DNA from 4 places in the Arthrobacter sp. 24S4-2 genome. Region 1 is predicted to be linked to each of the others. Evidence: riboswitches for the same ligand, from Rfam matches in the RefSeq annotation. Region 1 holds a riboswitch; each other region holds the start of a gene.
What was found. A riboswitch is a leader RNA that binds a small molecule or an ion and turns the genes downstream of it on or off. The one in region 1 is predicted to bind thiamine pyrophosphate.
Positions count from the first base shown of each region.

Region 2: linked by a shared signal. The riboswitch ahead of thiD (bifunctional hydroxymethylpyrimidine kinase/phosphomethylpyrimidine kinase) and the one ahead of thiC (phosphomethylpyrimidine synthase ThiC) in region 1 are both predicted to bind thiamine pyrophosphate.
Region 3: linked by a shared signal. The riboswitch ahead of FCN77_RS24325 (ECF transporter S component) and the one ahead of thiC (phosphomethylpyrimidine synthase ThiC) in region 1 are both predicted to bind thiamine pyrophosphate.
Region 4: linked by a shared signal. The riboswitch ahead of thiO (glycine oxidase ThiO) and the one ahead of thiC (phosphomethylpyrimidine synthase ThiC) in region 1 are both predicted to bind thiamine pyrophosphate.

Region 1 is NZ_CP040018.1:3,508,323-3,515,507, reverse strand. Features, by position in the region: gene FCN77_RS16375 (alpha/beta fold hydrolase) at 1-333, shown strand, start outside; partial or broken gene thiC (phosphomethylpyrimidine synthase ThiC) at 353-2,163, opposite strand; TPP riboswitch at 2,179-2,286, opposite strand; gene FCN77_RS16365 (amidohydrolase family protein) at 2,391-3,473, shown strand; gene FCN77_RS16360 (VOC family protein) at 3,559-4,434, shown strand; gene FCN77_RS16355 (hypothetical protein) at 4,536-4,973, shown strand; gene rpsP (30S ribosomal protein S16) at 5,157-5,579, shown strand; gene FCN77_RS16345 (RNA-binding protein) at 5,581-5,823, shown strand; gene rimM (ribosome maturation factor RimM) at 5,968-6,561, shown strand; gene trmD (tRNA (guanosine(37)-N1)-methyltransferase TrmD) at 6,562-7,185, shown strand, end outside.
Region 2 is NZ_CP040018.1:3,390,340-3,397,524, forward strand. Features, by position in the region: gene obgE (GTPase ObgE) at 1-1,507, opposite strand, end outside; gene rpmA (50S ribosomal protein L27) at 1,624-1,887, opposite strand; gene rplU (50S ribosomal protein L21) at 1,949-2,257, opposite strand; gene thiD (bifunctional hydroxymethylpyrimidine kinase/phosphomethylpyrimidine kinase) at 2,579-4,183, opposite strand; TPP riboswitch at 4,166-4,263, opposite strand; partial or broken gene FCN77_RS15770 (Rne/Rng family ribonuclease) at 4,368-7,185, opposite strand, start outside.
Region 3 is NZ_CP040018.1:5,228,806-5,235,990, reverse strand. Features, by position in the region: gene FCN77_RS24350 (Na+/H+ antiporter subunit D) at 1-1,016, shown strand, start outside; gene FCN77_RS24345 (Na+/H+ antiporter subunit E) at 1,013-1,558, shown strand; gene FCN77_RS24340 (monovalent cation/H+ antiporter complex subunit F) at 1,555-1,833, shown strand; gene mnhG (monovalent cation/H(+) antiporter subunit G) at 1,823-2,245, shown strand; gene FCN77_RS24330 (DUF4235 domain-containing protein) at 2,300-2,563, opposite strand; TPP riboswitch at 2,739-2,880, shown strand; gene FCN77_RS24325 (ECF transporter S component) at 2,952-3,584, shown strand; gene FCN77_RS24320 (ABC transporter ATP-binding protein) at 3,601-5,244, shown strand; gene FCN77_RS24315 (energy-coupling factor transporter transmembrane protein EcfT) at 5,241-6,044, shown strand; gene FCN77_RS24310 (UDP-N-acetylglucosamine 1-carboxyvinyltransferase) at 6,250-7,185, shown strand, end outside.
Region 4 is NZ_CP040018.1:3,856,941-3,864,125, reverse strand. Features, by position in the region: gene FCN77_RS17895 (RNB domain-containing ribonuclease) at 1-1,304, opposite strand, end outside; gene FCN77_RS17890 (ferritin-like fold-containing protein) at 1,345-2,019, shown strand; gene thiE (thiamine phosphate synthase) at 2,058-2,765, opposite strand; TPP riboswitch at 2,792-2,912, shown strand; gene thiO (glycine oxidase ThiO) at 2,904-4,205, shown strand; gene thiS (sulfur carrier protein ThiS) at 4,202-4,438, shown strand; gene FCN77_RS17870 (thiazole synthase) at 4,444-5,265, shown strand; gene FCN77_RS17865 (4a-hydroxytetrahydrobiopterin dehydratase) at 5,326-5,682, shown strand; gene FCN77_RS17860 (hypothetical protein) at 5,777-6,079, opposite strand; gene FCN77_RS17855 (DUF3107 domain-containing protein) at 6,124-6,348, opposite strand; gene FCN77_RS17850 (TetR/AcrR family transcriptional regulator) at 6,400-7,068, opposite strand; gene moeB (molybdopterin-synthase adenylyltransferase MoeB) at 7,152-7,185, shown strand, end outside.

The DNA.
Region 1 (7,185 bases):
GACGATTTCCAGCGCGAGTTTGTCCGGCGGGCCTTTTCGGTTCACAGCCAGGAGCCGGCCACGCCGGAGGCCCGAAGCGCCGCGCGCCGGCTCCGGCTGCAGGCACCCCCATGGGAAGCGCCGCTGCAGATAGTTCCGGGAGTTCCCACGCTGGTGCTCACCGGCGGGTGGGAACCGCTGTACGAGGAAATCGCCGGCTACCTCCGGGAGACCGGTGCCCTGCACCGCGTTGCCGCGGGCGGACACCGGCCCCAGGACTCGGTGGAGGGCGACCGGTTTATCCGGTCGTTCATCGCTGACGTCAGCCGGCGTCAGCACTCACACGCGTCGTAGCGGATCCCATCTCCTCAGGCTATTTCGAGGCGGTCTGTTTCGCGTTCGGAAGCTGCAGCTCCGGCAGGTACACCTTGCCGCCCGCGGCGAGGAATTCGTTGCTCTTCTCCCGCATGCCGTCAGCCATTTTCGCGAGTGCGGCCTGGGCTTCAGCGGAGCCGTATTCGTCCCGGATGTCCTGGCTGATGCGCATGGAGCAGAACTTCGGACCGCACATCGAACAGAAGTGGGCCGTCTTCGCCGGCTCGGCGGGGAGGGTCTCGTCATGGAAGGCCTCCGCCGTGACCGGGTCCAGTGACAGTGCAAACTGGTCGCGCCAGCGGAATTCGAACCGGGCTTTGGACAGGGCGTCGTCGCGCTCATGCGCGCCGGGGTGCCCTTGGCGAGGTCGGCCGCGTGGGCGGCGATCTTGTAGGTGATCACACCGGTCTTCACGTCGTCCTTGTTCGGCAGCCCGAGGTGTTCCTTGGGTGTCACGTAGCAGAGCATGGCTGTGCCGTAGCGGGCGATTTCCGTAGCGCCGATGGCGGACGTGATGTGGTCGTATCCCGGTGCGACGTCCGTGACCAGCGGGCCGAGCGTGTAGAAGGGGGCTCCCTTGCAGAGTTCCTGCTGGCGTTCCACGTTTTCGCGTACCAGGTGGAACGGTACGTGGCCCGGACCTTCGACCATCACCTGGACGTCGAACTCCCAGGCGCGCTGGGTCAGTTCGGCCAGGGTGTCCAGCTCGGCGAACTGGGCGGCGTCGTTGGCATCGGCCGTGGCCCCGGGGCGCAGTCCGTCCCCTAGGGAGAACGCGACGTCGTACTTGGCGAATATTTCACACAGCTCGTCGAAGTGCGTGTACAGGAAGTTTTCCTGGTGATGCGCGAGACACCAGCCGGCCATGATGGCGCCGCCCCGGGACACGATCCCGGTGACCCGCTTGACTGTGAGCGGAACATATCGGAGCAGCACCCCGGCGTGGATGGTCATGTAGTCCACGCCCTGTTCGCACTGCTCGATCACGGTGTCGCGGAAGATCTCCCAGGTGAGGGCGTTGGCCTCGCCGTTGACTTTCTCCAGGGCCTGGTAGATCGGTACCGTGCCGATCGGGACCGGGGAGTTGCGGATGAGCCATTCCCGGGTGGTGTGGATGTCGTCGCCGGTGGACAGGTCCATCACCGTGTCGGCGCCCCACTGCGTGGCCCACTGCAGCTTGTCGACCTCTTCTGCGATGGAGCTCGTAACGGCCGAGTTGCCGATGTTGGCATTGATCTTCACGAGGAAGGCCTTGCCGATGATCATCGGTTCGGATTCCGGGTGGTTGATGTTGTTGGGGATGATTGCCCTGCCGGCAGCCACTTCGCTGCGGACCAGTTCCACGTCGCAGTTTTCGCGGAGGGCTACGAACTGCATCTCGGGCGTCACCACACCCTGGCGGGCGTAGTGCATCTGGGTGACAGTCTTCCCGTCGACGGCGCGGCGGGGCACCGGCTGCGCACCCTTCCACTCCGCGGAGGCGGCACCGCGGCGCACGGCCGACTTGCCGTCGTCGAGCAGGTTCCGTTCCCGGCCGCTGTAGGGCTCGGTGTCACCCCTCGATTCGATCCACCGCATCCGGAACGGCTCCAGCCCCACCACGGGGTCGCTGCCGGGCCCGGCGGTCCGGTAGACCTGGAATGGGCCGTTGGCTGAGCCGTCCGGGGAGTTCTCCAAGGCAATCTCGGTGACCGGCACCCGGATCCCGGTGTCCTCGTCCGCGATGAACGCCAACGAGTGGGACTTCAGGGACTGCGTTTCAATCGTGCCCGAACTTCCGGCGGCAGTCTCATTTTGGGCAGGGAACAGCTGTGTTTCTTGCGTATTCACGGAATACTCACTTCCTTCGCCGGCATTACCCGGACAGGTTCAACGGTCGCAGGCTGCATCAGCCCGATCTCAGCCCCTGCAAGGGCACCCGTGTGGTCGTAAACGAAGCTACCACACGGCCGCGGGGCTATGCCCTGCTGTGCCGGGTGTGACAGCGGCAGGCATCGGCCGGCCGGTTGCGGGGCCGGCCGGATTAGGCTTGAGGCATGGCTGGCATCATCGAATTCACCGGGACCGTGCTCATCGGTCCCGACCGGGAACGGCACGGGCTCTGGTCCGTCGACGGACGACTGACGTTCAACCGGCCGCCGGCACCGCCGGACGCGGTGCTGGACGGGTGGGTGCTTCCGGGCCTGGTGGACGCGCATTGCCACATTGGCCTGGGCCCCGGAGGTGCAGTGGACGACCACACGGCCCACGCCCAGGCAATGACGGACCGCGACGCCGGCACCCTCCTGGTCAGGGACGCCGGCGCGGCCAGCGACACCCGCTGGCTGCAGCGCAGCCCGGACGCCCCGCGGATTATCCGGGCCGGCCGGCACATCGCCAGGTCGCGCCGATACCTGCGGGGCCTGGCAGTTGAAGTCGATCCGGACGGACTGGTGGAAGCTGTGCGCAAGCAGGCGCTCGCCGGTGACGGCTGGGTCAAACTGGTGGGGGACTGGATCGACCGCGACTCCGGTGACCTCGCCCCGTCGTTTCCGGCCGCCGTGGTGCGGGACGCCATACGCGCCGCCCACGACGAAGGCGCCAGGGTCACCGCTCACTGCTTCGCCGAGGACACGTTGGATGACATGCTGGACGCCGGCATCGACTGCATCGAGCACGGAACGGGCCTACTGCCGCGGCACCTGCCCCGCTTTGTGGAACAGCGGGTCCCCATCGTTCCCACGCTGATCAACATCGCGACGTTCCCGGAGATCGCAGACCGGGCGCAGGGGAAGTTCCCGCGGTACGCAGCGCACATGCGGGCGCTGTGGGAGCGGCGGAATGAGCGGATCCTGGAAGCGTTCGAGGCGGGGGTGCAGATCTTCGCCGGGACCGATGCGGGCAGCGTTATCAGCCACGGCCGCATCGTTGACGAGGTCCATGCGCTCAACGCAGCGGGCCTGCCGGCAACCGCGGCGCTGGACGCGGCGACATGGGCGGCGCGGGACTGGCTGGGGGCGGACGGCATTGCAGAAGGTGCCAGCGCCGACGTCGTGCTGTGTGAGCAGGACCCCAGGACGGATCCGGCAACCCTGCGAGGGCTCAGACACATCGTGCTGAGGGGCCGGCAAGTCCGTTAGGAATAAATTGAAGCTTCAAGTAATTTAGCTTTATGTATATCGTCGCCGAAAACCGGTGACGGAGTTCCGGAATTCGGGAGTTGCCATGACCGCAGAATCCAGCAGCAAGGACCTGCTGCCCGCCGACCTCACCATGGGCACTGTGATGCTCAAGGTGGGGGACATGAAGCTGATGACGGACTATTACCAGCGGGCGCTGGGGCTTGAGGCCGTGGCTGAGCAGGACGGCGGCGTGTACCTTGGCCGGCGCCGGAAGCCGCTGGTCCACCTGGCGCCGGCACCTGGCCTGAACCTGCCGGGGAGGGGTGAAGCCGGTCTCTTCCACACCGCCCTGCTCTTCGCTGACAGGGCTTCGCTTGCTGCCACAGTGGCCTCCGCAGCCCGGTATGAACCCCGGTCCTTCACGGGAAGTGCAGACCATCTCGTCAGCGAGGCCTTCTACTTCAATGACCCCGAGGGCAACGGCATCGAGCTCTACTGGGACCGCCCCCGCGAAGACTGGTCCTGGGAGGGCGACAGGGTGGTCATGGATAGCCTTGCCCTGCCCCCGCAGCGGTTCCTGCAGGAATACCTGACCGAGGAAGCGGTGAGCGGCCAGCGCGAGTCCCGGGCCGGCGTCGGGCACGTCCACCTTCAGGTGGGCGACGTCCAGTCGGCCCAGGACTTCTACGTCGGCACCCTTGGATTCGAGAAGACCGCCGGTTGGCATGGGCAGGCACTGTTCGTCTCGGTCGGCGGGTACCACCACCACATGGCCATGAATGTCTGGAACAGCAGGGGTGCCGGGCCCCGGAAGGACACCCTTGGCCTGGGAGAAGTCCTGATCGAGGTGCCGGAGGGGGACGATATCGGGGCTCTCGCCGACCGCCTTAAGGTTGCCGGCATCCGGTCGCACCACACCGGAGCCGAGCTGCGTTTCGATGATCCGTGGCGCAACCGGATCCGCGTTGCGGTGCGCTGACCAGCGCGTCCTTCTGGGTTAGGCTGAATCCGGAAGGCCCCGGGAGTCGCGTGGCTGCCCGTCAGGACCACCACACCGCCGACGGAATGAGGATGATTTCCATGGGATTCACCGAAATCTTTGTTTCCACCCACGATGAAGCACTCAAGCGCGCGGGGGCACTCGACGGCGGGGGACCCGCAGCCCCTGAGGCGCTCCGGATTCCGGACATCACTGATTTTGAAATTGAGCAGCTGGGCGATCTGGCCGGAGCGGCCGTGCACGCCTCAGGCGCGGACTATGAACTTGCCATGGTGGACGTTGCCAGCGATTCCCTGCTGGGCGTGCCGGCGGCCATGGTGCGTGCGCTGGCCGAACTGCTCAGCTACGAAACCGAGGGTGAAGGCAATGTCCTGGAGGATGTGGCTTCGCGATGGGCGGCCGAGGAAGACATGCCTTTCGGGTCCGTGCAGGCCCTCGGCTATGTTCAGCGGCTTGCTCGGCTGGCGAGCAGCGTGGATCCCAACACCCGTACGGGGCTCTACGTCTGGTCGTCTTGACCCGGCCGGGGTGTGTCAAGTCGAAATCCCGGCGCCGATCTGGCACAATGAACAGGTACTTGATCTGCGTGGCCCCTCTCTCCGCGTCTGGATCCTGTCCTTAAGAACCCCCCAGTATGGCCCGCCCCACGGGTGCAGAACGGCGGGTTCGACCCCGTTTCAGAAACAGGAGTGACCACAAAAGTGGCCGTAAAGATTCGCCTTAAGCGCTTTGGTAAAATGCGCGCACCGTACTACCGCATCGTCGTCATGGACGCACGCTCCAAGCGTGATGGCCGTGCCATCGAAGAGATCGGCAAGTACCACCCCACCGAAGAGCCCTCGTACATCGAGGTCGACACGGACCGTGCCCAGTACTGGCTCGGCGTCGGCGCACAGCCGTCCGAGCAGGTTGCCGCGATCCTCAAGATCACCGGTGACTGGCAGAAGTTCAAGGGCCTCCCGGGCCAGGAAGGCACCCTGAAGACAAAAGCTCCGAAGGACGCCTTTGTCACCCCGGAAAAGGGTTCCGTGATCATCCCGGAAGCCATCACCAAGAAGGCCAAGAAGGACGACGCAGCCGAGGCCCCCGCCGACGCTGAAGCAGAGACCGCCGAGGCTGAGTAAATTGCTGGCAGAAGCGCTCGAACACCTTGTCCGGGGGATCGTTGACAGTCCTGAGGACGTCAAGGTCAGCGCCAAGAACAACCGCCGCGGGGACACCCTCGAAGTGCGCGTTCACCAGGACGACCTTGGACGGGTGATCGGACGCCAGGGCCGCACGGCACGCGCATTGCGCACTGTCGTGGCGGCGCTGGCCGGTGGCGAACAGGTCCGGGTCGACGTCGTCGACACCGACCGCCGCCGGTAAACGCCTCCGCAATATTTGTCTCAAGTCCGGCCCCTTCACCAGATTACGGTGGAGGGGCCGGACTGTTTTCAGCACCAAGGCGGGCGCGGCAGCAGCACCCGCGCAGCAGACCAGCACAGAACGAATCCCGAAACAGAGGAACAGATGCAGCTTCAGGTGGCACGAATCGGCAAACCGCACGGCATCCGCGGCGAAGTGACCGTCCAGGTCCTGACCGACGCGCCGGAGGACCGCTTCATCCCGGGCACGGAGTTCCGTGTTGAGCCCGCGTCGGTGGGGACCCTTACCGTGGACAGCGCCCGCTGGAACAAGGACATCCTGCTGCTGGGTTTTGAGGGGATCGAGACCCGGAACCAGGCCGAAGGCCTGCGCGGGGCCAGGCTGTTCATCGAAACTGAAGAGCTCGACGAGGATGACGACGAGGGCTGGTACGAGCACGAGCTCGTCGGCCTCGAGGTGCGCGTTGCCGACGCCGTTGTCGGCAAGGTCTCGGGCCTGCACACCCTTCCGGTACAGGACCTCATCGTGGTGGAGGCCCCCGACGGCAAAGAGATCCTGATCCCCTTTGTTGAGGAGATCGTGCCCGAGGTCAACATCGGCGAAAAGTACATCCTGGTCACGCCGCCGCCCGGGCTGTTTGACATCAACGCGGACGACGCCGGCGGGTCGCCGGAAGCCGCGGACGCCGCGGACGGCGCGGCTGGGTCCGGCGACGCCAGGGCCGGAGACAACGCGTAAATGAGGATCGACGTCGTCAGCATCTTCCCGGAGTACCTTGCGCCCCTGGAACTTTCCCTGATCGGTAAGGCCCGCCAGGACGGCCTCCTGGACCTGAATGTCCACGACCTCCGGGCGTTCACAACGGACAAGCACCGGACCGTGGACGACACGCCGTATGGCGGCGGCGCCGGCATGGTGATGAAGGCTGAACCCTGGGCCCAGGCGCTGGCTTCGGTTGCAGCGGCCGGCGGTGCTGCCCCCGTCCGGAAGCCGGTGCTGATCGTCCCGTCCCCGGCAGGGGAGCGGTTCACCCAGGCGCTGGCCCACGAGCTCGCGGAGGAAGAGCAGCTCGTCTTCGCCTGCGGCCGGTACGAGGGCATCGACGAGCGCGTCATTGAGTGGGCGGTCGAGCACTTCACGGTCCGGCCCATGAGCCTGGGGGACTACGTCCTCAACGGCGGCGAAGTGGCGGTCCTGGCCATGACCGAAGCCATCGTACGGCTCCTTCCGGGCGTTGTGGGCAACCCTGAGTCCCTCGTTGAGGAATCGCACTCTGACGGCCTGCTGGAATACCCGGTGTACACCAAGCCGTCCACTTGGCGGGACCGCGAAGTCCCTCCCGTGCTGCTGAGCGGCAACCAC
Region 2 (7,185 bases), 120 kb from region 1:
CGGCTTTGCGTTCGGCTTCGAGCTCGGCCCGGGCTGCGGCCTTGGCGTCACGGCGCTCCTGCTGCTCGTCGCGCTTCTGCCCGCGGGTGGGCCGGTCGCCGATGTCGGCAAAGCGCACGTCGGTGCCGCGCGGCGAAGCAAGCAGCTCGGCGCCCGCCATCATGGTGGGCTCCCAGTCGAAGACGACACCGTCGTCTTCACCGATCACCACGGTGTCGCCGGGCTTTGCGCCCTGCTTGAACAGCTCGTTCTCCACGCCCAGTTTGGCCAGCCGGTCTGCGAGGTAACCAATGGCTTCCTCGTTGGTGAAGTCGGTCTGCTTGACCCAGCGCACGGGCTTGTCACCCAGTACGCGGAACAGCGGCTCGAGGTTTTTCTCTTCGCGGCGGATCTTGAAGCCTGATTCGTTGACAGCGCGCGGTCGCAGCACGGGTGCGTGCACCTTTGGCGGCGTGGCGGCCACCGTGTCCCGGGCGGCCTTGACGATCTCGGCCATGGCGAAGCCCAACTGGCGGAGCCCTTCGTGGCTTGTCGCGGAAATCTCAAACACACGGTAGCCGCGGGATTCCAGCTCGGGCCGGACGAATTCGGCCATGTCCTTGCCGTCAGGCAGGTCGACTTTGTTCAGGGCGACCAGCCGGGGCCGGTGGTTGAGCGGGACAACCTCGCCGTCGGAGCCGGCGTAGCTCATGTCGACCGCGTATTTTTCGAGTTCGGCTTCGATGATTGCGAGGTCGGAGAGCGGATCCCGCTCTGATTCCAACGTGCCGCAGTCCAAAACGTGGACCAAAGCTGCGCAGCGTTCGACGTGCCGCAGGAAGTGGTGGCCCAGGCCCTTGCCTTCGCTGGCCCCTTCAATGAGTCCGGGGACGTCGGCAATGGTGAAGCGGACGTCGCCGGCCTGCACCACGCCCAGGTTGGGGATCAGGGTGGTGAAGGGGTAATCGGCGATTTTGGGCCGGGCAGCGGACATGGCTGCGATGAGGCTGGACTTGCCGGCGGACGGGAAACCCACCAGGGCGATGTCCGCAATGGACTTCAGTTCCAGGACGATGTCGCTGGATTCGCCTTCGATACCGAGCAGGGCGAAACCCGGGGCCCGTCGCTTCTGCGAGGAGAGCGCGGCATTGCCCAGTCCGCCCGGACCGCCGGCGGCCGCGACAAACTCGGTGCCTTCGCCGACGAGGTCGGCCAGGACCTGGCCGTCCTTGGTCTTCACCACGGTGCCTTCGGGAACGGGAAGGATCAGCGTTTCGCCGTTCTTCCCTCCGCGCCAGTCGCCCATGCCGGAGCCGCCGTTGGTGGCGTGGCGGTGCGGTGCGTGGTGGTAGTCCAGCAGCGTGGTGGTCTGGGGGTCAACGCGCAGGATGACGTCGCCGCCATCGCCGCCGTTGCCGCCGTCGGGACCGCCCAGGGGCTTAAACTTTTCGCGGTGGACGGAGACACAACCGTGGCCGCCGGTACCGCCGGATACGTGCAGTACTACCCGGTCTACAAAGCTCGCCACGTGAATCTCCTCTGTGCTTAACCTGAACGTCTTGGACGCCCAAATTGATTGTAATGCGGTTAAAAGAACAGTGGAGCGGGCCATCATGGCCCGCTCCACCGGTTCAGATCCTGTTGTTACTCTGCAGCTGCAGCAGCCACGATGTTCACGACTCGACGTCCGCGGCGGGTGCCGAATTCGACAGCGCCGGGGGTCAGGGCGAACAGGGTGTCGTCGCCGCCGCGGCCTACGCCTGCACCCGGGTGGAAGTGGGTGCCGCGCTGGCGGACGATGATCTCGCCTGCGGAAACTACCTGGCCGCCGAAGCGCTTGACGCCGAGGTACTGGGCGTTGGAGTCACGACCGTTGCGAGTGGAGCTCGCGCCTTTTTTATGTGCCATTTGAAATGCCTGCCTTAAAAATTCTGGGGAATCTGCTGAAAACCTGAAAAGTAACGGAAGGTTACTTGATACCGGTGATCTTGACCTTGGTCAGTTCCTGACGGTGACCCTGGCGCTTCTTGTACCCGGTCTTGTTCTTGAACTTCTGGATGACGATCTTCGGACCACGAAGGTCCTGAAGGATCTCAGCCGTAACCGTTACCTTGGCCAGGTCCGCAGCAGCAGACGTGACTTTGTCACCGTCTACCAGGAGCAGTGCGGGCAACTCAATGGTGCTGCCGGCTCCACCGGGGACGCGGTTCAGGGTAACGAAGTCTCCAACGGAAACCTTCTCTTGGCGGCCGCCTGCGCGGACAATCGCGTACACCACTGGGGAACTCACTTCTCTCGACGTTTATTACTAGATTTGCGTGCGGAACCTGGGTCCAATTGTTTGGCCTGGCTCACGCTGTGCCTCAACGCCGGTGGATTCCCCGGGGGAACCCATGGATTATCCCAGGAACATTTCCGTTTGAATTCCAAACAGTCTGTTCCGAGGTCATAACCCAAGTGTTGGCGTAAGCACCGAAGATCTAGAATACGCTAATTTTGCCTTCGGCCGCAAATGAGGCTGGCTCCGGTGGTAGTACGTGATGGGCGCCACTCGGTGTATACAGAGTGCAGCCGCAACGACTTCCGGAACCGCGCCCCACTATCGTAGCGGCTCCCGGGCGCTTTCCGTGCCAGCGTGCAAACGCGGCGCGTCGAAGAAATCCACTTCGTAGCGGCACGACTGTTTGAAAGCCAGGATCATGCCCTGCCGTTCAGCTGCGGACGCGGCCCGCGCGGCGTCGTCGGTGATCCTCACTGCCTGCCGGGTAGCGGCAGCGAAGTCCTCGTCAGCGTAGGTGCGCAGCCAGTCTGCGTAGGGATGGCCGGACGGGGATCCCGCCGCCAGGAACTGCCCGTGCAGCGCGGCGCCCACTTCGGCGTACAGCCAGAAGCACGGCAGCACCGCAGCGACCAGCACCCCGTAGCTGCCGGATGCGGACGACGCGAGCAGGTGGTCCACATAGGACTTGGTCACCGGGCCCAGCCTGGCACCGACGCTGCGGGTGCTGAGCCAGTTCCGGTGGAGTTCCGACTCAACTTCCAGGCACTGCTGGGCCGACCGGGCCCAGAACAGCTGTTCGGCCTCGGTGGGGGCAAGCGCGGAAGCACGGGACAGCACGCGGGAATAGCCGTTCAGGTAGAGGGCGTCCTGGGCAAGGTAGTACGCGAAGTGCTGCTCGCTGAGGGAGCCGTCGGCCAGGGCGCGGATGAAGTCGAGCCCGTAGATTTCGTCCAGGTCCGGCCCGGCATCCTGCCGGAGTGCGGCGGCGAACTCGCCTTCCCCCGGCACGTCATGGTCACCGGGCGTCAGGTGGTGGAAGTGGTGGACCGGACCGTTGCCTGTTCCGACCGCGAGCACGCCTGACTCCCGCAGTGCCCCCTGCAGCCACGGCTTGACCTCACGCAGGGAGGCCTCCCAGTCCCCCAGCCTGGCCTGCGCCGTGGCCATGGCCGATGACAGTGAACATCCGGTGCCGTGGCTGTTCGCGGTCCTGACCCGTTCCCCGGGGACCACCACAACGTCCTGGGCCAACAGCCCCCCGGTGTTGACGAGCGCGTCCGGGCACTCCCCGCCGTCGAGATGGCCGCCCTTGACCAGAACCGTGGTGCCGGCCTGCGCGGCGAGCCGCTTGCCCTGGGCAAGTGCCGCCTCCCAGTCCCCGGCGAGGGGCTCGTTGAGCAGCATGGCCAGTTCTGCCAGGTTGGGCGTGACGAGGTCCGCCAGGGGCAGGAGCTCGCGCAGTTCCGCCTCGGCTGCCTCCTGCAGCAGCCTGTCGCCGCTGGTGGCGACCATCACCGGATCAAGGACCACGACGGCGGGACGCGCCTTCGCCAGCCAGCTGCGGACCGCGGCAATCACCGATGAGTCGCCCAGCATTCCGATCTTGACGGCGTCGATGCTGATGTCATCGCTGATGGCCTCAAGCTGGGCCGTCAGGAAGTCCGCCGGGGGAACGTGGACGGCCCGGACGCCGTGGGTGTTCTGCGCCGTCAGGGCGGTGATGGCAGCCATCCCGTATCCGCCGTTGGCGGCAATGCTCTTGAGGTCGGCCTGGATGCCCGCCCCTCCGGACGGATCGGACCCGGCGATGGCAAGCACTCTCGGAACAGGGCGCAGAACGGGGCCCGTAGCGGCTTCAAAGGCGCCTTCAAAGGCAGCTTCGGCGGCCGGAATGGGGAGGAATGATGCAGACAAAGGAGACATCCCTTCGCCGGTGCTAACCGGACAGGTTCAACGGGTGTGGATCTCAGCCGGCCCTTTGCGCGGCACCCCGTGTCAGTCCCCCAGCCTAGCCGTTTTCCTTAAACGAAACCGCGGGCACGGCCCGAAAGCGGCGTATGACTACGCCTGCCCCGGAACGCACCCGCGGTGTCAGCCAGCTGTCTGATCAGAGCTCGGAAGCCGGCACTCCGACACCCAGGATGATCGGCTCATTGGCCGGCGCCTTGGCGGGCGCCTCCTTCTTTGCCGGCTCGGGAGCCTTGGCTTCGTGGCTGTGCCCCGAAGCGGCTACCGGAGCAGTCTCGTGGTGTTCCACTGAGGTCTCGTTGGCTGCGCCCTGGGCACGGCTGGCGCTCCGGTTCCGGCGCGGACGACGGGCCCGTCCCTGCACGGCCGTGTGGTCCGTGTAGTCCGCTTCAGCAGACTGCGCCGGGGCCCGTGTAGCCGAGACCTGGGCCTGAGCCGGGGCCGCCGGCTGCTCGGCGGGAGCGGTTGGACGCTCTTCGGCCACAGTCGGCTCGCCAAGGTGCGCAAACGCCTCGGCAAGGCGGTCCAGGGTCAGGGCGACACCGCTGGCCGGTGCTTCCCCTGCGTGCTCTACGAACGGCAGCGCAACCTTCTCGCCGCCGAAGGTGAGGACGGCGGTGGGCCTCCCGGCCGCAGCGGCCTCGGTTTCCGACACCTTGGCCGGCCGCGCCTGGTCGGGAGCGGCGTGGGCCGCGGCCTGGGCCGGAGCGGACGGCGCAGGCGATGCCTGGGCAGCCAGCGCCTGGCCGGCTGCGGCGTGCGCGGCCGTTGCGGCGGGAGCGGCGTGGCCGGCTTCGGCGTCGTGCAGGTGGGCAGCGTGCGCTGCGGCGGCGATGTTGGCCAGCGCCGCGCGCGTTGCTTCAGCCTTGGCGTGGCGCTCTGCATCGGTGGGCTCGTGGTGCACCGGTGCCGGCGGCATGGCAGCAGCTTCGGCGACCGGCTGGCCGCCCTTGCCGCGGCGGCGGCTCTTGCGCTCCGTCCGCGGCGCCGGCTGGTTCTCCGTCCGCGGTACGTGATGCTCGGCGGCCACTACGTTGGCGCGGCGGTGCTCCACGGGCTCGTCGTGGGTGACGATGCCACGGCCGGCGCACGCCTCGCACTGCTCGCCGAAGACCTCCAGGAGCCCGGTGCCCATCCGCTTGCGGGTCATCTGCACAAGTCCCAGCGAGGTCACTTCAGCCACCTGGTGCTTGGTGCGGTCGCGGCCCAGGCACTCCACCATGCGGCGCAGGACCAGGTCGCGGTTCGACTCCAGGACCATGTCGATGAAGTCGATGACAATGATGCCGCCGATGTCACGCAGGCGCAGCTGCCGGACGACTTCCTCAGCCGCTTCCAGGTTGTTCTTCGTGACGGTTTCCTCGAGGTTTCCGCCGCTGCCGGTGAACTTACCGGTGTTAACGTCCACCACGGTCATGGCCTCGGTGCGGTCAATCACGAGGGAGCCGCCGGAAGGCAGGAAGACCTTGCGGTCCAGTGCCTTGTGGATCTGCTCGTCGATGCGCCAGGCCGAGAAGATGTCTGTGTCCTTGGTCCACTTTTCGAGCCGGCCCACCAGGTCCGGGGCCACGTAGGTGACATAGGCCTCGATGGTGTCCCAGGCCTCCTCGCCGGAGACGATCAGCTTGGAGAAGTCCTCGTTGAAGACGTCGCGGACCACCTTGATAGTGAGGTCGGGTTCGCCGTAGAGGAGTTCCGGAGCCAGGATCTTGGTGGAGGTGGCCTGGCCTTCGATGCCCTCCCACTGGGCGCGCAGGCGGTTGATGTCGTGCGTCAGCTCTTCCTCGGACGCGCCTTCGGCCGCGGTGCGGACGATCACGCCGGCGTCTTCCGGCAGGCGGTCCTTGAGGATCCGCTTGAGGCGGTTGCGTTCGACGTCGGGCAGCTTGCGGGAGATGCCGGTCATGGAGCCGCCGGGCACGTACACGAGATAGCGGCCGGGGAGCGAAATCTGGCTGGTCAGGCGGGCGCCCTTGTGGCCCACCGGATCCTTGGTGACCTGGACCAGCACGGAGTCGCCGGACTTCAGCGCGTTCTCGATCCGGCGCTGCTTGCCCTCGAGGTTGACCACGTCCCAGTTGACTTCACCGGCGTACAGCACGGCGTTCCGGCCGCGTCCGATGTCCACGAAGGCGGCTTCCATGGACGGCAGCACGTTCTGGACCTTGCCCAGGTAGACGTTGCCGATCAGGGAATCCTGCTGCGTCTTCGACACAAAGTGCTCGGCCAGGACGCCGTCTTCGAGGACGCCGATCTGGATTCTGTCATCGCGCTGGCGCACGATCATCTGGCGGTCCACGGATTCGCGGCGGGCCAGGAATTCGGCCTCGGTGATGACGGTGCGGCGGCGGCCGGTGTCGCGGGATTCGCGGCGGCGCTGCTTCTTGGCCTCCAGCCGGGTGGAGCCCTTGACGGACGTGACACGGTTGTTGACCGGCGCCTCGCTGATGGCGCGCGGCGCACGGACGCGGGTCACCGTGTTGGGCGGGTCGTCGCCTTCCCCGCCGGTCAGTTCCAGGTCCTGGTCGCCACGGCGGCGACGACGACGGCGGCGCGACGTCACGCCGTCGTCCGCGGTCCGGACGGTTTCCTCGTCCGCGTCCTCGTCACCGGCGGTGCCTTCGTCGGATTCGGTCTCGCCGGCGGCTTCCCGGTCGGTCACGCGGCTGCGCCCACGGCGTCCGCGGCTGCGCCGGCGCCGGCGGCCGCCGGCGTCAACATCGCCGTCGTCGTCCGATTCTTCCTCTTCAGTTTCCTCGGCGGCGGCGGGGGTGGCCGCAGGGCGGACCACGGCGCTCAGGTCGGGCGCCTGGAAAATCATGGAAGTGACAGCGCCGGGCTCAAGGAAGAGCGCACCCACCGGGCTCGCAGCTTCAGCAGCGGGTTCCTGCGCTTCGGCAGCTGCTTCTTCGTCGGTCACAGCAGATTCAGCGGCGGCGGTAGCGTCCGCAGAGGGG
Region 3 (7,185 bases), 1.7 Mb from region 1:
CGGGGACCAGGATGCTGCTGCACGTGATGCTCCTCGTTGCCTTCGGCATCAAGGCGGCGGTCTTCCCGCTGTCCTTCTGGCTGCCTGACTCGTACCCGACGGCGCCTGCCCCTGTCACTGCGGTGTTCGCCGGCCTGCTGACCAAGGTGGGCGTTTACGCGATGGTGCGGACCGAAACCCTGCTGTTCCCGGGGGACTCGCTGAACACCCCGCTGATGGTGGCGGCGCTGCTCACCATGGTGGTGGGAATTCTCGGTGCGCTGGCGCAGAGCGACATCAAGCGTCTGCTCTCCTTCACCCTGGTGAGCCACATCGGCTACATGGTGTTCGGGCTGGCCATGTCGTCCGTGGCCGGGCTCGGAGCCGCAGTCTTCTACGTGGCCCACCACATCACCATCCAGACCAGCCTGTTCCTTGTCACGGGCCTGATCGAGCGACGCGGCGGAAGCTCGTCTATCGACCGCGTGGCCGGCCTGGCCAAGCTGTCCCCGGTGCTGGCCCTGCTGTTCTTCATCCCGGCCATGAACCTGGCCGGGATCCCGCCGTTCTCCGGCTTCCTCGGCAAGCTCGGGCTGATGCAGGCAGGCGTGCAGCTCGGCACCCCCCTGGCCTACGCCCTGGTGATCGGCGGCGTCCTGACCAGCCTGCTGACGCTGCTGGCCGTGGCCCGCGTATGGAACCGCGCATTCTGGCGCAAGCCCGAGGACGCCGAGAACCCGGACCCGGTGCTGCTGGCGCCAGCCGAGGAGTCCGACACCGGCGCCCGTGCGGGCAAACGCAACGTCACGCTGCTGCCCCGGACCATGGTGGGATCGACCATGGGGCTGGTGATCTTCGGCGTGGCACTGACCGTTTTCGCCGGGCCGCTGTTCAAAGTGGCGGACCAGTCCGCCGCGGACATGCTGGACAGGTCCTCCTACATCCAGGCGGTGCTGGGCGAAAACGCCCCGGTGCCCCCGATCGCGCAGCCCGAACCGGCACAGCCTGAACCCGCACAGCAGGAGGCGCAGAAATGAGCCGACGGCGGATCTCCCTCCGGCAGGAACTGCCGCTCCTGGTCTGGCTTGTTTTCGTCTGGGGTGCGCTGTGGCAGGACTTCAGCCCCGGGAACCTACTCTTCGGGGCGCTCATCGCCGTGGTGGTGGCCCGGCTCTTCTACCTGCCCCCGGTGGAACTGGGCGGCCGGTTCAACGTGCTGCGTGCCGTACCGTTCGCTGTGGTGTTCCTGGGCAAGGTGGTGGCCGCCAGCCTCCAGGTGCTGTACCTGGCGGTGGCCCGCGGCCCCAAGGTGACCAACGCCGTCGTCGCCGTCCAGCTCCGAAGCCATTCGGACCTGATGGTGACCGCAACCGGCCACGTCATCTCGCTTATTCCGGGATCCCTGGTGGTGGAGGTGGACCGCTCCACGTCCACGCTCTACATCCACGGCCTGAATGTGCGAAACGGAGAGGACATTGTGAGCCTGCGAAAGGAAGTCCGGGACACCGAAGCCGGGCTGATCAGGATCATGGGCACGAAAGACGAACTTGCCGCGCTGCAGCAGGAGGTGGGCGCATGATGGAAATTGTCCTGACCGTGACGGCTGTGATCCTGTCCCTTGCGGCGGCGGGTGCCATAGTCCGGATCGCCATCGGCCCTTCCCTGCTGGACCGGGTCCTGGCCTCGGACGTGCTGCTGGCCATCATCGGAGCTGCCCTGTGCATCGACATGGCCGTCAACCGGCACCTGAACAACCTGATGCTGCTCGTGGCGCTGGCCATCATCGGGTTCATCGGCTCCGTCACCGTGGCACGTTTCGTGGCAGACCGGCGGGAGCGGCCCAATGAATCCTGAGGTATCCGCCGTGGATACGGTCATCGACACGGTTTCGGCCGTCTTTATGGTGGCGGGCGCCGTGATGTCCCTCGGCGCCGCCGTCGGACTCCTGCGCTTCCCCGACCTGATGAGCAGGATGCACGCCGCCACCAAGCCGCAGGTGCTGGGCCTCTTCCTGCTGCTGGCCTCGGTGGGGCTGCAGCTGCGGACATGGTGGGTGTGGCCCGTGCTGTTCGTGGCATGGATCTTCCAGGTGCTCACCGTGCCCGTGTCCGCGCACATGGTGGGCCGGGCCGGCTACCGCACCAAGCACCTGCACCGCGAACTGCTCACCACGGACGAACTGGAGGCCGTAGTGCAGAAGGCGGCAGGGCAGAAGGCGGCCGGAGAGAAAGCAGCCGACAAACGGGCAGCAGACGACGATGCCTGAGCCGGAAGCCGGAGGTTGGGCCTGCCGAAGCCGGCCCAACCGCCGAATGAATGCCTAGACGATGTCCTGGCTCTTGGCGAAACGGGTGACGGCCCGCTGCGTGCCGCGGTTGGCGAGGACCTGGATGATGGCGCTGACGGCCGCGGAGATCAGGGCAAAGGTCAGGGCGCTGCGGAGGGTGGTGGGGACGTCGTCCTTATCGCCCTTGGGCGGCTTCCTGCCGGTGACCTTTTCCCACACGACGTCAACGGCCTTGGTGCCGGCGAATCCGGCCAGCAGGCTCACTCCGGTTCCAAGCAGCTTGATGAAAAAACTCATTTAGGTACTCCTCAGCGGACGGAAACAGGGCTTCCCCTAGCCTAGCCTCATCGGTGCGCGGGTGCTTCCAGGTTCGGGGGTCCGGCCGCGCCGCGGTGCAGCTTCCGATTGTGACAACTTCCCCGGGATTTAGCGGTCCTGCGGGTGTAAACTGGTCAATGCCCACAAGGGCGATTTGATACGACAGGGGAGCGCCGCCGTCGGGCCTAACTGGAGCTATCCAGTAACCGGAGGCGGGCGCTGAGAGTGCGGACAGCCGCAGACCCTCGAACCTGATCCGGTTAGTACCGGCGCAAGGGAGTCGAGTTCTCAGAGTGTCCGGCAGCAGGCGGCGGAAGCCGCGGTCCCGTCGGGAACACTCTCCCCTCCTGTACCTCAGGAGGCAGACATGACTGGAATTACCGCCAAGCAGACGCTAGGCAATCGCAAATACTACTGGCGCGTGGTGGACATCGTGGTGGCAGCGTTGATCGCTGTTGCCGGAGGCGTGATCTTCTGGGCCTGGTCCCAGGGCGCCGCCGCCGTTTCGCCGCCCATGAACGCCGTCTACCCGCCGCTGACCGGCCTCATCGCCGGCGGCTGGATGATTCCCGCCGTCCTGGGCATGCTGATCATCCGCAAGCCGGGAGCTGCTCTGTTCTGCGAAACGGTGGCGGCCACCGGCGAGCTGATCATGGGCTCGCAGTACGGCGCATCCGTGCTGTTCTCCGGCTTCGTGCAGGGCCTCGGTGCGGAAATCATTTTCGCAGTGCTCGTCTACAAAAAGTTCAACCTGCCTGTCTCGCTGCTGGCAGGCGCCGGCGCAGGGCTCTTCTGCGGCCTGAACGATTCCTTCGCCCCGTGGGGCTGGAACATCGCCTACGCCGCCGGGGACAAACTGACCTACATCATCTTCACCGCCATCTCGGGCGCCATCATCGCCGGCGCGCTGTCCTGGATCGCCACCCGCGGCCTGGCCAGGACCGGCGTGCTGAGCTCCTTCGCCTCCCGCAAGGCAGCAACGGAGTCCGTTTTCTCCTGATGAACGCACACTGATCATGACGTCCTCCGACAGCGTCCGCCCCGCAGCGGTCACGGCACGGGGCTGGGGCTGGCGGCACGCCGGCCGGCACCAGCCCGCAGTCCGCGGCCTGGACCTGGAGATCCAGCCGGGCGAACGCGTGCTGCTCCTGGGTCCCTCCGGCGCCGGCAAATCCACGCTGCTCCACGCCCTCGCCGGGGTGCTCGGTGACAGCGACGCCGGCGCCCACCGTGAGGGCACGCCCGACGCCGAGGACTCCGACGAGACCGGCACCCTGCTGATCGACGGCGCCCCGCCGCGCGCCCAGCGCGGTCGCGCCGGCCTGATGCAGCAGGATCCCGAAACGCAGGTGGTCCTCTCACGCGTGGGGGACGACGTCGCCTTCGGCGCCGAAAACCTCGCCGTGCCGCGCCGGGACATCTGGAAGCGGGTGGAGGAAGCGCTCGACGACGTCGGGCTGGCTCACCTGCCGCTGGACCACCCGACGTCGGCCCTCTCCGGCGGGCAGAAGCAGCGCCTGGCGCTCGCCGGCATCCTGGCCATGCGCCCCGGACTGCTTCTCCTTGACGAGCCCACCGCCAACCTGGACCCGGCGGGGGTCCTGGAAGTCCGCGACGCCGTGGGCCGGTGCCTGGACAAAACCGGGGCCACGCTCGTGGTGGTGGAGCATCGCGTGGGCGTGTGGAAAGACCTCGTTGACCGGATCGTTGTGCTGCAGCCCGGATCGGGCACTGATTCGGCGGTCCTCTTGGACGGGGCCCCGGACCAGGTCCTGGCCCAGGCGCGGGACATGCTCGTGGCCGCCGGCGTCTGGGTGCCCGGGTATGTGCCCGCCACCCGTGCGCGGACGGGGGCCGGGGGTGGGCCGGGTGCCGCCCGTGCGCCCGGTGCGCCCGGTGACGCCGGTGCGCCCGGTCAGGGGAACCTGCTGCTGGCGGCGGAAAACCTGGCCGTCTCCCGCGAGCGGCCCCGGCGGCGGCGCTTCAAATTCATCCCGCCGTTCCCGGTGCAGTCCGGAATCACGGCCCAGGTCAGGGCCGGCCAGGCGCTGACCATCACGGGCCCCAACGGTTCCGGGAAATCGACGTTTGCACTGACCCTCGCCGGACTGCTCCAGCCGGTGGCTGGCAAGGTGTCCGCCACCGTTGACCTCAGCGGCGGCGCGGGAATCGACCCCTACAAGTGGAAGGCCGAGCAGCTGATCGCCCGGATCGGCACCGTGTTCCAGGAACCGGAGCACCAGTTCGTCACCGGCCGCGTGCTGGACGAGCTGATGTTCGGCCCGCGGCACCTGGGCCGCGGCGAGGAGCGCGTGGACGAACTGCTCGAGCGCCTGCGGCTCACCAAGCTGGTGGATGCGAACCCCTACACGCTCTCGGGCGGGGAGAAGCGCCGGCTGTCCGTGGCCACCGTGCTGGCCGCCCATCCCCGCGTGCTGATCCTCGACGAGCCCACCTTCGGCCAGGACGCCAACACCTGGGCGGAGCTGGCCTCCTTCCTCTCCGAACTCCTCGACGCCGGCACAGCAGTGGTGTCGGTAACCCACGACCAGGAATTCAGCGACGTCCTCGGCGGCACCGAACTGAAGCTCGGCGCACCCCAGCTGAAACTCGCTGCGCAGGAACCCGGCCTGCTGAATCCGGAGGTGGCCGCCCCATGAGGGAAGCCTTGACCCTGCACGCCAACCACGCCCTGCTCACCCGGGCCAACCCGCTGGCCAAATTCGCCGTCGTGATGCTCATGACCGTGGTGCTGGCGCTGTCTATTGACTGGGTGTCCGCGTCCGTGGCACTGGCCTTCGAACTGCTGCTCTTCCCGCTCGCGGGCCTGACCGCCGGGCTGCTGTGGCAGCGCGGCTGGCCCCTGATCCTGGCGGCGGCGCTGGGCGGCTGGAGCACCTCGATCCTGGCGCCGGACAGCGGAAGGATCCTGCTCGACGTCGGCATCTGGTCCATCAGTGAAGGCTCGCTGGAGCTGGGGCTGGGATTCCTGCTGCGCGGACTGGCGATCGCCCTCCCCGCGGTGCTGCTGATGAGCTGCACGGACCCCACGGACCTGGCGGACGCCCTGGCCCAGAAGGCGAAACTGCCGCACCGCTTTGTGCTCGGCACGCTGGCCGCCATGCGTTTGGTGGGGCTGATGGCCGAGGAATGGCAGACCATCGGCATGGCCCGGCGCGCCCGCGGCGTGGGCTCTCACGGGAGCCCGGCGCAGCGCCTGCGCGCGACGCTGGGGCAAAGCTTCGGGCTCCTGGTCCAGGCGGTCCGCAGGGCGTCACGGCTTGCGGTCACCATGGAGGCGCGCGGCTTTGGCGGCGCGCAGCGGACCTGGGCGCGGGAGTCCACGTACAGTGCGTTGGACATCTGGGTGGTCCTGGGCGGGCTGCTCATTGCCGCCACAGCCGTGTCCGCCGCAGTGGGCGCAGGCACGTGGAACATGGTGTTCCTCGGGCAGCAGTAGCCGCGTCCGGAAGGACTGGCGTTCCACTTCATCCTGCTGCACGGCGGCTGGGCGGGCAATGGGACGAGTATCCGGCGCCTGGGCGCTGGCGGAACCGTTGCGCAGATGACCCGCATATATCGCACGAAGTGGATATTCTGTGAGTTCAAGTGCACTTTCCGGCGTTTCGTGCGCCCAAATAGCTCATGCGTGATATTTTTTTCGTATGACTCAAGAGACAGCTGAACACGTAGGCCTGCTGCTGCGCGACGCCCGCGGCGAGAAGGGCTGGACCCAGGGGCAGCTGGCGGCCGAGCTGGGAACCAGCCAAAGCGCCATCGCCCGGATGGAACAGGGCAAGCAGAACCTCAGCCTGAAAATGATCCAGCGGCTCGAGGCCATTGTGGGCCGCAGCATCGTCAAGGTGGGCCGGCCGCAGATGACCCACCTCCGGGTCGAGGGCGGCCGCACGCTGTCCGGCTCGGTGGACGTCAACACCAGCAAGAACGCCGGGGTGGCGCTGCTGTGCGCCAGCCTCATCAACCGGGGAACCACCACGTTGCGCCGGCTGGCCCGGATCGAGGAAGTGAACCGGATCGTCGAGGTGCTCACCAGCATCGGCGTCGAATGCACGTGGCTCAACGCCAACGATCTGCAGCTCCGCCGCCCCGCCGTCCTGGACCTGGGCTCCATGGATGTGGAAGCCGCCCGGCGCACCCGCAGCGTGATCATGCTGCTGGGCCCGCTCCTGGACGAGTCCGCCGAGTACCGACTCCCGTACGCGGGCGGCTGCGATTTGGGCACCCGTACTGTTGAGCCGCACATGCAGGCCCTGCGCCAGTTCGGCCTTTCAGTGGAAGCCACGTCCGGCTTCTATTCCGTGCAGGCACCGCCGGCCGACGGCGACAACCGCACCTTTGTCTTGAGCGAACGCGGTGACACCGTCACCGAAAACGCCATCATGGCGGCCGCCCACCGCCGCGGCACGACGGTGATCCGCAACGCCAGCCCCAATTACATGGTCCAGGACCTCTGCTTCTACCTGCAGGGCCTCGGCGTGGAGATTGACGGCGTGGGGACCACCACCCTGAAGATCACCGGACGCCCAACCATCGACGTCGACATTGAATACTTCCCGTCCGAGGACCCCATCGAAGCGATG
Region 4 (7,185 bases), 350 kb from region 1:
CCGTTCGGCTTGCCCGGTTTCGAGCCCGAGATGACCACCGCGTCGAACTCCTGCCCGATGTGGTTGATCAGCAGCGCGGCCCCCACGGTGTCAAGGGCCAGGCGCTCCATCCGGGCCGCGAGCTGGTCCGACCCGGCCATGATTTCAGGCAGGGAGGGGAGTGCCTCGCGTGCCCAACCGGGAACAGCGGTGCCGTTGCTCAGGGCTTCGCAGATCACCAGGACGAAGCGGTCGATCAGCCGCCGCAGCGGGGCCGTGGTGTGCGCGTAGGCCGCACCGATGGCCGACTGGATGGCGTCTTCCGGAACAATGCCGTCAAAAGGTGTGTAGCCGGCGCCCCGGAACAGCATGCCGGCAGAGTGCAGGATGGCCAGCTGCCGCGGGTCGGTGGGATCAAGGGACCGGAGATACTCGCCGTAGCTGGCCTCGCCGTCCCACGGCTTTCCCAGTGCGTGCGTCTGCCGCTTGAAATGCAGCAGGGAGCGTTCGTCCGGTGCCGGCATTGTGCGCAGGATGCCCACCTTGCCTGCAAGCATCAGGTCCGCTGCGGCCATGCCTGTCATCAGGGAGATCTGGGCGTTCCAGTCCTCCACGGGCAGTGGAGGCGCCGCGACGATGTGGTAGCCGCCGTCGGGCAGCTGCTGGATTTCCTGGTCCGGCATGTTCAGGCTTGCGCCGCCGCGCAGCCTCTCCAGTTCCACGCGCTTCAGCCCCACTTCCTTCAGGAGCTGCAGGACCGGAGCGGCGCGGCCGGAATCGAGGTCCTCCTGTACGTTCCTGTAGCTGAGCTTCGCCCGGCTCCGGATCTTGGCCCGGCGCACCAGCACGGACTGCACGTGCGCGGCCGCATCCAGCTCGAACTCCCAGACAAAGGCGGCGCACAACTGGCCGGCAAGCAGGCTGCCGGCGTGTTCGCTGATGGCTTCCGGGTGGAGCGGAATCCGCCCGTCGGGGGCGTAGAAGGTCTGCCCGCGGCGGCGGGTTTCGGCGTCGAGCGCCCCGCCCGGCGCCACGAAGGAGGGCACGTCGGCGATGGCATAGAGGACCTTGTAGCCCCCGCCCGTCCGTTCAATGAAAAGAGCCTGGTCCAGGTCAGTGGAGGATGGCGGATCTATGGTCACGAATTCCACGGCGGTGAGGTCGGATTCCGGCATCTTATGGTCCGCGACAGCTGCCAGGGCATCCTTCAGTGCGTCCTCGGGAAAAGGCCCGGGAAGCTCAAGCTCCGTTCGCAGCGCGTTCAGCGCCTCGCTCAGACGGTTGGTCTGTTCGTGGACACTCGGAGTCAGGTGATGATGTGACACGAAGTCAGGTTAGCTCGATTTGCGCCATTAGTCTTGAATGATGAGCTCATCCCCGGCAGACACCGCTCGCTACAACCGTTTCGTGTCAGACCTGTTTGGAATGATGGCCTACGGGGAACTGTCGGCGTTTGAGCGGTTCTCGGCGGATGCGCGGTACTCTCCGACTCTCCACGACCGCGCCGTGCTGGGCAGGATTGCCGTGGTGGAGTTCCGGCACTACGAGCTGGTGAATGCCCGGCTGCAAGCGATGGACATCGACGCCGAGGACGCCATGCTGCCGTTCCAGGCGGCTGTTGACTATTTCCACGAGCGGACGCGCCCGGCCGACTGGTACGAATCGCTGATGAAGGCCTACGTAATCGACACGGTTTCCGCGGACTTCTACCGCGCCATCTCGAGGTATGCGGATGCAGGCACGCGGGAACTCATCGAGCAGATCCAGGATTCCGAGGAGACGACGGAAGTGCTTCGCGAACGGCTGAAAAGCGCTTTGGCCGATGATCCCCGGCTTGCGTCCCGCCTTGCCCTGTGGGGCAGGCGGCTCCTGGGCGAGGCCCTGACGCAGGCGCAGCGCGTCAGCTACGAGCACGCCTTCCTGGGCGGCCTGATCGCCGGCGAGGACGACGCCGCCGCGAAGGAACTCGTGGGCGGCCTCATCACCGGCCTGGCCGGAAACCACTCCAAGCGTATGACTCAGCTCGGCCTGACCGGCTAGCGCCTGACCGGCTAGCGCCTGACCGGCTAGCTTCGCAGCTAGGCGGCGTCGAGTGCCTCCAATAGCGACCGCGCCGCCCCGGCGGGGTCGTCGGCGTCGGTGATGGCGCGGACCACCACAATGCGCCGGGCTCCGGCCGCAACCACCTGCTCAACGTTGCCCAGGTCGATTCCTCCGATGGCGAACCAGGGGAGGAGCGGACTGTCAACCGTGCCCTCAGCCGCGCTGGCAGCTGTTTTGGCGGGTGTTTTGCCGGTGGCCCTGGCCGCGTAGCGGACCAGGTCGAGGCCCACGGCGGCACGGCCGGGCTTGGTGGGGGTTGCCCACACCGGCCCGACGCAGAAGTAGTCCAGCCCGCCGGGCCCCGGCGAAGCGGCGACCGCAGCGTCGATCTGCTCCGGGCTGTGGGTTGACAGCCCGATCACGGCGTCATCGCCGAGGATTGTCCGGGCCGAGGCGAGCGGAAGGTCCTTCTGGCCGATGTGGAAGACCGGCGCCTCGGACAGGGACGCAATGTCCGCCCGGTCGTTGACCGCCCACGGCCTGCCATGGCGGCTGGCGGCCGCCTTCAGCACCTCCAGCAGTTCGAGCTCCTCGGCGGCTTCAATGGTCTTGTCGCGGAGCTGGATGATGTCAACGCCGCCGGAATATGCGGCATTAACAAAGTCTTCGAAATCGCCCCTGTCCGCACGGGCATCGGTGCACAGGTACAGGCGGGCGTTGGTGTGGACGGCTTGCTGGGTCATGGCACCAGCCTAGTTCCTCTAAACTGGGCAGGTACCGCGGGAGCCCGCTGGAGCTGTCACAAAGCTGCAGGGCTGAGAGGGCGTCAGAGCCGACCGCTTGACCTGATCCGGTTAGTACCGGCGTAGGGAAGGAATCGAATGTACCCCCAATCAGCACCTGACGGCCCTTCTGTGCGCGGCCGGGATATCCGGGTGGACGTCGCCGTGATAGGCGGAGGGGTCATCGGCCACGGCATCGCATGGGAAGCGCTGCAGTCGGGACGGTCCGTGGCCCTTATCGACGACGCTCCCGGAACAGGTGCGAGCTGGGCCGCGGCCGGCATGCTGGCGCCCGTCAGCGAACTCCACTACCAGGAGGAAGAACTCCTGGAACTCATGCTCCACTCTTCGGGCCTGTGGCCCGCGTTCGCGGCGGGACTTGATTCACGCGGGCCTGCTGCCGGGGGCACCGGTACCGGATACCTCACGACGTCGACCCTCGCCGTGGGCGCCGACGCCGCCGACCGCCGGGCGCTCGCCGACCTGCGAGGCGTCCAGCAGGCCAGTGGCCTGACGGTGGAACCGCTGACGGTCAGGGAGGCAAGGACCCGGGAGCCGCTGCTGAGCCCGGGCATCTCCTGCGCGTTCAACATCCCGGCGGATCATCAGGTGGATCCCCGCAAGCTCCTGGTCCGCATTGCTGAGTCCCTTCCTGGCTCCGCCGTCCGTGAGCCGGCCGCCGGGCTGCTCTGGGAGGAAGGACGGGTCAGCGGCGTCCGCCTGTCGGGGGGAAATGCCGTCCGCGCCGGGGAGACCATCGTTGCCAACGGACTGGGTTCCGCCGCCCTCGACGGGTTGCCCGCGAGGCTGAAGCTGCCGCTCCGCCCCGTGTACGGCGACATCCTGCGCCTCCGGGTTCCCGGGTACCTGCAACCGCTGCTCACGTCCACAGTCCGTGGCATGGTCCACGGGGTCCCGGTGTACATCGTTCCGCGGCAGGACGGAACGGTGGTGATCGGCGCCACCCAGCGGGAGGACTCCCTTTCTGGCACTGGCACCGCGGACCGCGGAGCCGGAAACGCGGCTCCGGCGCACTCCGGCGTTTCAGCCGGCGGCGTCTACCAACTGCTCCGCGACGCCCAGGTGCTGGTGCCCGCCGTCGCCGAACTGGAACTGCTGGAAGCCACGGCGAGGGCCCGTCCGGGAACCCCGGACAACGCGCCGCTTCTGGGACGGGTTGCCGCTGCCGATACCGGCCGGGACATCGCAGGGCTGATCATCGCGACCGGTTTCTTCCGGCACGGCGTCCTGCTCACACCCGCGGCGGCGTCCATCTGCCGGCAGCTCATGGACGGCAACGCCGACCCGCGTTGGGCGCCGTTCCGGCCGGACCGGTTTTCCCGCCGTCCGGCGACGACGGCAGACTTTGTCACAATTGACCCGAACAAGGAAACAGCATGAACATCAAACTGAATGGCGCGGTCCACGCTGTCGACGACGGCGCTTCGGTCACCACCCTCATCAGCCAGGTCACCGGTAGGAACCTCGCCCCCAACGGGCAGGCCGCCGACGGCCGGAAGCTCGGAGTGGCGGTGGCCCGGAACTCGGAGGTGGTGCCCCGGAGCCAGTGGTACGTCACCGCGCTCACCGAGGGCGACGACGTCGAACTCGTAACAGCAGTACAGGGAGGTTGAGCTTCATGGCAGGAACAACGGTTGCCGGCGTCACCGGGGCAGCGCAGCACGCGGTAGCAGATCCCTTCATCGTGGACGGTGTCCCGTTGGGATCGAGGCTGATCATGGGCACCGGCGGCGCGCCCAGCCTGGACGGCCTCGGCGCGGCACTGATCGCGTCGGGCACGGAGCTGACCACCGTGGCCATGCGCCGTTACTCGCCGGCTGAAACAGGTTCGCTGTTCCAGCTCCTGGTGGACCACAACATCCGGGTCCTGCCCAACACCGCGGGGTGCTTCACCGCCAAGGACGCCATCATGACCGCTGAACTGGCGCGCGAGGCCCTGGAAACGGACTGGGTAAAGCTCGAGGTGATTGCCGATGAGCACACCCTCCTGCCGGATGCCGTGGAACTGGTTGACGCCACCGAGCAACTCGTGAACCGCGGGTTCAAGGTGTTCGCCTACACCAACGACGACCCCGTGCTGGCGCTGCGGCTGGAGAACCTCGGAGCCACCGCGGTGATGCCGCTCGGTTCGCCGATCGGCACCGGCCTGGGCATCCTGAACCCGCACAACATCGAACTGATCGTTTCCCGGGCCTCCGTTCCCGTGGTGCTGGACGCCGGTATCGGCACTGCGTCCGACGCGGCGCTTGCCATGGAACTTGGCTGCGACGCCGTCCTGCTGGCCACCGCGGTCACCAGGGCACAGAATCCGGCCCTGATGGGGGAGGCCTTCAAACACGCCGTTATCGCGGGTAGGCTGGCGAAAGCGGCCGGCCGGATCCCGCGCCGCGAGCACGCCCTGGCGTCGTCGGCCATGGAGGGCCGGGCTGAGTTCCTGTAGGCCCGGCGGCATCCGCCGGCACTAGGGAGCGGGCTCATTCCGGACCACCAAGGAGCCACCGTGACCGGCAAGGAAGACACTCTCACCCGACCGCAGATCGACGCCGCGCTGGCGGACCTCCCCGACTGGCTGTACCGGCTGGGAGGGCTCGTGACCGTCTATAAGACGCCGACGGCGGCCGGGGCGCTTGAGCTGATTGCCGCCGTCGGACGATTGGCTGAAGAGCAGAACCACCACCCCGACCTCGACTGGCGGTTCAACCGGGTCTTTATCCGTTTCACCTCCCACGACGCCGGCACCGAGGTGACCCGGCGCGACGTCACGGCAGCCGCGGCGGTCAGTTCAGCGGCCGCCGCCGTGGCAGCGATCGCGGAACCGGGCCGGTACCCGACCGCGGGGATCGCGGAGCAAGGCTGAATCCGGCCCGGCACCGGAGAAGTCAGCAGCCGGCGCCTTAATGAGCCGTGACCACGCACCCAACGGGGTGGTCACGAATGCCCAGGATCGTTGGTTAGAGCCTCAGCGCGGCGGTCAGGTGCCTGGTGTCGTGCAGCGCGCGCTTACGGCCCAGGTACACTGCCGCGGCGAGGGCCGCCCCGGTACCCAGAACCATGGGCAGCACCCACGGTATCCACGTCAGGCCGGGCTGGTATCCCAGTCCCGCGGCCATGAAGATGATCCAGCTCAGCATCCCCACGGCCGTGGCCACCCCCGCCGGCATTGCGATGCCGTACCTCGCATGCCGCCGGTCGTTGGCCCAGACAACAAAGCCGGCGGCCACGGTGACCAGCGTCACGATTACCAGGGAAAGCATTTCTGAACTCCTTGCTGCAGGGCGGCGGGGGTGGCCACGGGTGCCTAGAGCTGGCCGAAACCGACGCGGCGGGCTTCTTCTGCCCCGATTTCCACGTATCCCAGGACGTTGGCAGGAATGATGACCACGCGGCCCTTGTCATCCGTAAGGCGAAGTTCGGTGCCCTTGGCCATGGCGTCCCCCACCAGCGTGGCAACAGCGTCAGCATCCTGAGCCGATTCCAGTACGATTTCGCGGCCGATGTTCTGAATGCCGATCTTTACTTCCACAGCGAGGCCTCCCAGCCAATCAAAGTTCTAAAGGTGTTCTCTATTTGTAGTCTAGGTTTCCTTGGGGAAGCGCGAGATTCCGCGCCAAGCTAAACGATAGATGAGGTCGCTGGCCACATCGAGGTCCAGGTTGCCGTCGGTTTCGAGCCAGTAGCGCGCGCTGACCTGGGCCATTCCTGCCAGTCCGCGCCCCAGCAGCTGGGCCTCCAGCATGGGGAGCTTGGTGTCCTCGGCGATGACCCGCGCAATGGCGTCGGCAAAAGTCTTGTTGAATGTTTCGAGCCTGGAACTGACGTCGCTGTCATTGATGAGGTCCGATTCAAATACCAGGCGGTGGGCCTGGTCGTCGCTGGCAATGAAGCGGTAGTAGGCGCGCATGACCGCCTGGACGCGTTCGTCGTTATCCTTGGTGGAATTCAACGCCGCCATCATGAGCCCGGTCAGCGTGGTCAGGTGGCTGTCCAACAGCGCCAGGTAGAGCTCGCGCTTGGACGGGAAATGCTGGTACAGCACCGGCTTGCTGACGTGGGCGGTTTCCGCGATCTCATCCATGGCGGCGCCGTGGTACCCATTGGCAACAAAGACTTCCTGGGCGGCGGCAAGCAACTGGGCGCGGCGTTCATCACGGGGGAGCCGCGCCGAACGTGCACCGGCGGCCTTGGGCTGCCCTGTTGCTGCCTTCCCGGCCGGAGTCCGATCAACCGGTGCCTGGTGAACCACTGTTGGCCTTCTTTCGTTGCAGTTACCTACACTTTACGCGCGGGTAATATGACCTTGCGGCATCTTCGGGCATACATTGAAGTATGGCTTCCATGATCACCGCAACTGCTGTCCCTG